One region of the Streptococcus urinalis 2285-97 genome, then DNA from elsewhere that is predicted to be linked to it. Evidence: predicted binding sites of a transcription regulator. Region 1 holds the regulator's gene; the other holds the start of a gene.
The links. The regulator Rex, encoded in region 1, represses fermentation and respiration genes when NADH is low (regulators of the CRP and FNR family bind a similar motif). The targets are predictions, from matches to a motif close to TTGTGAANTANTTCACAA.
Positions count from the first base shown of each region.

Region 1 (3,865 bases):
TAACACCTGATGTTATTTCAGCAATGACTAAAACAATGGAAAATTTTGGAAATCCATCAAGTCTGCACCATTTTGGAAGAAAAGCTAGCCAGGAACTAAGAGAGAGTCGTGAAACAATCGCATCATTATTGAATGCTTCTCCATTAGAAATCATTTTTACTTCAGGTGGTACTGAGAGTAATAACACCGCAATAAAAGGTTATGCTTTAGCTAATCAGGAAAATGGAAAACATATTATCACTACTGAAATCGAACATCATTCAGTTCTAAATACCATGAAATATTTAGAAGAAAGACTTGGTTTTCAAATTACGTATATAAAACCAGAAGATGGTGAAATTACAGTAGATTCTATCAAGAGAGCACTTAGAGATGACACTATTTTAGTCAGTACAATGTATGCTAACAATGAAACCGGAATGATATTACCAATTCATGAAATTGGTGACTTATTAAAACATCATAAAGCTAAGTTCCATGTTGATGCGGTCCAAGTAGCTGGTAAATTGGATATTAATCTTGAAAAAGATAATATTGATTTCCTATCACTATCTGCACATAAATTTCATGGACCAAAAGGTATCGGTCTTCTTTATCATCGTTCACAACAATTCGATAGCCTTCTTCACGGAGGTGACCAAGAAAATAAAAGACGAGCTAGTACGGAAAATCTAATTGGAATTTCTGGAATGACTCAAGCATTAAAAACAGCTATTCAAAATAGAGATGATAATCTGCAAAAAGTTACTCATTTAAAATCATACTTTTTAGAGTCTATTTCTGATTTAAACTATTATTTAAATGAATCAAAAAATAGCTTACCATACGTGATTAACATTGGATTTCCTGGTAAGAAAAATGATATTTTATTGACGCAACTTGATTTAATGGGTATAGCTATTTCAACAGGATCGGCTTGTACTGCTGGTGCAGTCGAACCAAGTCATGTTTTGGAAAGCATTTATGGTGACTCTTCATCTAGGCTTGAAGAGTCCGTTAGAATTAGTCTTTCTGAATTAAATACTGAAAAAGATATCAGTGAGCTTAGTAAAGCACTACATACAATATTAGGGAAATAATAATGGCATTTGAAAAAGAAATTCATTTAACAGATTGTAAATTCACTTATAGTATAAGCAATAATATTAAAGCTTATACATTAAGAGATACTACCTTTAATCAAACAAAAATTGGAAATTATGAATTAACCAGATTACTAGAAGAGGTTCCTAATTCTGGAGAAGGCTTTCCTTTAAAGATTACAATAAATAAAGGACTAGATGCTTTTAAATTAGCAATAACTGATAAATCTGGTCTTCGTCTTGTTAATATTTTTAAATCTGATAAACATAAGATTTTACAAGATAAGTTTTATTTCTTAATGGATAGTCTTGTTGAGCGCGGTATTTTTGACAAAAAGTAATATTTTCGCTTTAATAATTATAATAAATATTAGAGAGAAGGCATATCTTATGCTAACAATTAATTACTTAAATGACAGCAAACAAGAGAAAGTTCTTACCTATGACAATTTTGAAGAATTTGAACTGTCTCGCTTTGCTTGTGCCATTAATATTGCTGATTACTACAAAGTTTCAAAAGTTGAATTAGATGGTGAAACGATTGATTACACTGGAAATATTGGTGATCTCTATCTCTTTTTGACTAAACGTTTAAAAACTAAAGCTTAAAAAATCTATGCTACTATAGGTTTTTTTTATAGCAAAATAAAACCTATATTGTTGCAGAATTCACAAGCTATTTGTTACAATAGTGTTGAAAAAATAACAAGGAGAAAAAAACGTGACTATTGAGAAAACAATTCCTAAAGCGACTGCAAAACGTCTCTCACTTTATTATAGAATTTTTAAACGTTTCCATGCAGATGAAATTGACAAAGCAAGTTCAAAACAAATAGCTGATGCTATGGGGATTGACTCTGCGACTGTCAGACGTGATTTTTCCTACTTTGGAGAACTTGGACGTCGTGGATTCGGTTATGATGTTAAAAAGTTAATGAACTTTTTTGCAGATATTTTAAATGATCATTCTACTACTAATGTTATTTTAGTGGGCTGTGGTAATATTGGAAGAGCTCTTCTTCACTATCGATTCCATGATCGTAATAAAATGCAAATTGCGCTTGGTTTTGATACAGATGATAATGAACTAGTTGGTAGCAAAACACAAGACGGCATTCCAGTTTATGGTATTTCATCAATCAAAGAAAAACTCTCAGAAACCAATATTGAAACTGCTATCCTCACTGTTCCAAGTACTGAAGCTCAACAAGTCGCAGATGAACTAATTGATGCTGGAATTAAAGGTATCTTAAGTTTTTCACCTGTTCATTTACAAGTACCAAAAGGGGTAATTGTTCAGTATGTTGATTTGACTAGTGAATTACAAACCTTACTTTATTTTATGAATCAATCTCAAAATGACTAATTAGAGGAGAAAACATGTCCAAACCAATTATCGGTATAACAGCTAACCAACGCCTTAATCCATCTTTAGATGATATTCCATGGTCTTATGCACCAACAGGATTTGTAGAAGGTGTTAAGGAGGCTGGGGGCACTCCACTTCTTCTACCAATTGTTGACGAAAAGACGGCAAAACAGTATGTTCAGATGGTGGATAAACTCATACTTATTGGTGGACAAAATGTAGATCCAAATTTTTATGGAGAAAGCAATCAAGCTTATGAAGATGATTTCATGATTGAAAGAGATTTCTTTGAAATCGCATTAATTAAAGAAGCAATCAAACTTAAGAAACCTATCTTTACTGTCTGTCGTGGTATGCAACTTATGAATGTTGTTTTGGGTGGTACTTTAAATCAAAATATACCCAATCACTGGCAATTAGAACCTTCTGAAACCATAACACAATAATTTACCATAAAAAGGATTCGATACTTGAGCCCATTTATGGACTAAAAAATAAAGTCAATACTTTTCACCGTCAATCAATAAAACAATTAGGCAGTGGTCTGGAAGTTATCGCATCTGACCCAACTGACGATACGATTGAAGCTGTGACTTCTACCAACCCCGATATCCGATTTTTAGGTGTTCAATGGCATCCTGAGATGCTTTGCCATAAACGTCAGGAAGAAAAAGATTTATTTGACTATGTTGTTAATAAACTCTAAATAATTTGATTTTTTTCCTTAAAACTATAATAATGATGTTTACCAACGATGATGTGATCTAGGCAGTTTATGCCTAGTTCTTCACATGATCGTTTTATTTTAGCAGTAAATTGAATATCATAGTCACTTGGAAAAACATTATTTGAGGGATGATTATGTGCTAATATTAAGGATGTTGCTAAATTTTTACAAGCATGAAATAGAATTTCTCGTGGTTCTGCAATTGATTTAGTAACAGTTCCTTTAAATATTACCTTTTCTTCTATAATTCTATTTTGACTATCTAAATATATGGCCAATAGATGCTCTTGTTTGTGAAAACCAATTTGATAAATTAATCTTTTTGCTAATTGTTGACTTGATTTGATTTTATCCTCAAATTGATACTGAGATTGAAAAATACGTTTTGAGAATTCAATCATAGCCTTTATTTCGACAGCTTTAACACTACCTATTCCTGTTAGTTGTTCTAGCTCTGCTAAGGATAATTGACTAAAAATTCCTAAAGATGGTATTTTCTTCAGAATGTGATCAGCAAGTGCAAGGACTGGTTTATCTTTTAGGCCAGTCCTTAGTAAAATGGCTAGTAGTTCTTGATTACTTAGTGTTTCTGGTCCAAATTGTCTTAATCTTTCGCGAGGTTGTTGATTGCTTTCGTTTACTTTTAATTGATACATTGATACAACTCCTTATACTATTATTCGAAAA
Region 1 is NZ_AEUZ02000001.1:1,000,931-1,004,795, reverse strand. It holds gene STRUR_RS05120 (cysteine desulfurase family protein) at 1-1,079, shown strand, start outside; gene STRUR_RS05115 (DUF1831 domain-containing protein) at 1,082-1,423, shown strand; gene STRUR_RS05110 (DUF4649 family protein) at 1,473-1,691, shown strand; gene STRUR_RS05105 (redox-sensing transcriptional repressor Rex) at 1,804-2,448, shown strand; partial or broken gene STRUR_RS11885 (gamma-glutamyl-gamma-aminobutyrate hydrolase family protein) at 2,463-3,157, shown strand; gene radC (RadC family protein) at 3,154-3,834, opposite strand.

Region 2 (3,865 bases), 1.1 Mb from region 1:
CTTAATTGATGAGTACACCAAGAAAAAGACTATTGATATTATTGGATTCTTGAGACGGCGATTTTATCGTATTGTTCCACCAGTTATTATTATGGTTTTGGTTACCATGCCATTTACCTTCTTAGTAAGACGAGATTTTATCGCTGGAATTGGGGCACAGATTGCGGCTGCTATAGGTTTCACAACTAATTTCTATGAAATTTTGACCGGTGGCAATTATGAAAGCCAGTTCATTCCACATCTCTTTGTTCATACATGGAGTTTGGCAATAGAAGTTCATTTTTATATAATTTGGGCACTTATTGTCTGGCTTTTAGCTAGAAAACATTATGAACCGACTAAGTTTAGAGGCTACGTCTTTCTAGCATCGACTGGTATTTTCGCAATTAGCTTTTTGACAATGTTTATCAGAGCTTTTCTGGTTAATAACTTTTCACTTATTTATTTTTCAACATTAGCTCATAGCTTTCCATTTTTCCTAGGTGCTATGTTTGCAACAATGACAGGGATAAAAGAAACAACAACGCGTTTTCAAAAGAATGTAAAGCATTGGCAAACGAAGCAAGTTTTAAGTGTGATGATTGGTAGTTTTCTAATGTTGCTTATTTTGACATTAGTTCTTGACTTTAACCAACTGATTACTTATTTATTTGGCTTTGTATTAGCAAGCTTTTTTGCCTCTATCATGATTTATGCAGCGCGTGTACTTCATGAGAAGACACCTAATAGCAAAGAACCCTTTGTGATTACTTATATAGCTGATATTAGTTATGGAGTGTATCTATTCCACTGGCCGTTTTACATTATCTTTTCACAATTGGGCCCCAATTGGATTGCGGTTATTCTAACAGTATTATGCTCATTTATTTTTTCAACATTATCCTTTTATGTTATTGAACCATTGATTGCTGGAAAAGAACCACATTTATTTGGTTTGTCATTAGATTTAAAACCTTATCTAAAATGGTTATATACTTTAGCAGGTGTGCTTGCAGTTATAACACTATTAACTGGCTTTTTAGCACCTAGTGTCGGAAAATTTGAAAATGAACTATTAGCTAGTTCTCTTGAACAAGCTAGAAATAGTATTAATCGTACACATACTCTTGCTGCTGGAGATGCAAATGCCTTGAGTGATATCACTATCATAGGTGATTCAGTAGCATTAAGATCAAGCAGTGCATTTTCAAGTATCATGCCAGAAGCTCAACTAGATGCAGCGGTTAGCCGTAACTTCTCAGAAGCTTATGATATTTTTTCTAATCATATAACAAGTAATACTTTGTCTCAAACAGTTGTAGTAGCCATTGGGGTAAATTCACTTGATCATTATAAAACGGATCTAAATGCTTTTATTAAAAAATTACCAAAAGGACATAGACTAGTCTTTGTGTCTCCTTACAATAGTAAGAATATTACTCAAGTTGCAGAAGCTCGTGACTATGAAATAAAGTTAGCTCAAAAATACAGTTATGTAACCGTTGCTGACTGGTATAAAGTAGCAGTTGAGAATCCTGATATTTGGGATGGTACAGATGGTGTACACTATAGTGATTCAACGACAAAAGGTGCAACACTCTATGTCGATACGGTACAATCAGCGGTTAGAAAAGTTGCAAAACAAAATCCAAAATAAGAAACCTTAATAGGTTTCTTTTTCTTTTAAAAAAAATATTGTTAAAATAATCACAAAAAAGATTGTGAAACTATTTACAAATTATATTTTTTTGTTATAATAATCTTGTAAATAAATTTGTGAAACTTTTAACAATAAAGATTTCTAGAGGAGAATTGAATGGCTGATAAAAAAATGTCACCTGAACAAAAGTTGAATCAAGCTCAAAAACATGTTGATGAGCTTGTCCAAAATGGACTTATTGCATTAGATGCATTTCGACAATTAAATCAAGAACAAGTTGATTGTATTGTCGCAAAAGCTTCAGTTGCAGCCTTAGATGCACATGGTATTTTAGCAATGCATGCTTATGAAGAAACCGGACGTGGTGTCTTTGAAGATAAAGCAACTAAAAATTTATTTGCTTGTGAACATGTTGTAAACAATATGCGTGGTGTCAAAACAGTTGGTGTCATAGAAGATGATCCTATTACAGGATTGACTAAAATTGCTGAACCGGTAGGGGTTATTTGTGGAATTACACCAACAACTAATCCAACGTCAACAGCTATATTTAAATCACTAATTGCTTTAAAAACAAGAAATCCAATTGTGTTTGGTTTCCACCCTTCAGCACAAGAATCATCCGCTCATGCTGCACAAATTGTTCGTGATGCTGCGATTGAAGCAGGTGCTCCAGAAAATTGTATTCAGTGGATTACTGAGCCTTCAATGGAAGCGACTGGGGCATTGATGAATCATGATGGTATTGCAACTATCCTTGCTACAGGTGGAAATGCAATGGTGCGTGCGGCATACTCCTGTGGGAAACCAGCACTCGGCGTGGGGGCAGGGAATGTTCCGGCTTACATTGAAAAATCAGCTGATATTCGTCAAGCAGCACATGATATTGTCATGTCAAAATCATTTGACAATGGTATGGTTTGTGCTTCAGAGCAGGCTGTTATCGTAGACAAAGAAATTTATAAAGAATTTATTGCAGAATTTAAATCTTACAAGACATATTTTGTCAATAAAAAAGAAAAAGCTCTCTTAGAAGAGTTTTGCTTCGGAGTTAAAGCAAATAGTAAAAACTGTGCTGGTGCTAAACTTAACCCAGATATTGTTGGAAAACCTGCTACTTGGATTGCTGAACAAGCTGGATTTAGTGTTCCAGAAGAAACAAATATATTAGCAGCTGAATGTGCTGAAGTCAGTGAAAAAGAACCTCTTACGCGTGAAAAATTATCACCAGTCATTGCGGTATTAAAAGCTGAATCAGCAGAAGATGGACTAAAGAAAGCGCGACAAATGGTTGAGTTCCATGGACTTGGACATTCTGCAGCTATCCATACAAAAGATGAATCTCTTGCTAAAAGATTTGGAACAGAAATGAAGGCTATGCGTATTATTTGGAATTCACCTTCAACATTTGGAGGAATTGGAGATGTTTATAATGCCTTTATTCCATCACTAACACTCGGTTGTGGTTCATATGGTAGAAACTCAGTTGGTGATAACGTCAGTGCTATTAATCTTTTAAACATCAAGAAAGTAGGGAAACGTCGTAATAATATGCAATGGTTTAAAGTTCCTTCAAAAATTTATTTTGAACGTAATTCAATTCAATACCTTCAAGATGCTGCAGATATTGAACGTGTTATGATTGTTACTGACAAATCTATTGAGAAACTAGGATTTGTTAAACGCGTCACTGACCAATTGTATTTACGAAAAAATAAAGTTTCTATTCATGTGTTCACTGATGTCGAACCTGATCCAGATATCACAACAGTCTACAAAGGTGCTGAGATGATGCGTGATTTCCAACCAGATACCATTATAGCCTTGGGTGGTGGTTCACCAATGGATGCAGCAAAAGGCATGTGGCTCTTCTACGAACAACCAGATATCGATTTTAGTGATTTAACACAAAAGTATATGGATATTAGAAAACGTGCTTTCCGTTTTCCTAAGCTTGGTAAAAAAGCAAAATATATAGGAATTCCAACGACATCAGGTACTGGATCAGAGGTAACACCTTTTGCAGTCATCTCAGATAAAGCCAATAATCGAAAATACCCATTAGCTGACTATGCTTTGACACCGACTATTGCAATTGTCGACCCTGCTTTAGTTGAATCTGTACCAGGATTTATCGCTGCTGACACAGGTATGGATGTCTTAACGCATGCAACAGAAGCATATACATCAAATTTTGCAAATGATTACACTGATGGAATTGCACTT
Region 2 is NZ_AEUZ02000001.1:2,090,432-2,094,296, reverse strand. It holds gene STRUR_RS10810 (acyltransferase family protein) at 1-1,636, shown strand, start outside; gene adhE (bifunctional acetaldehyde-CoA/alcohol dehydrogenase) at 1,796-3,865, shown strand, end outside.
Region 2: the regulator Rex is predicted to act here: its motif matches at 1,675-1,692, upstream of adhE (bifunctional acetaldehyde-CoA/alcohol dehydrogenase).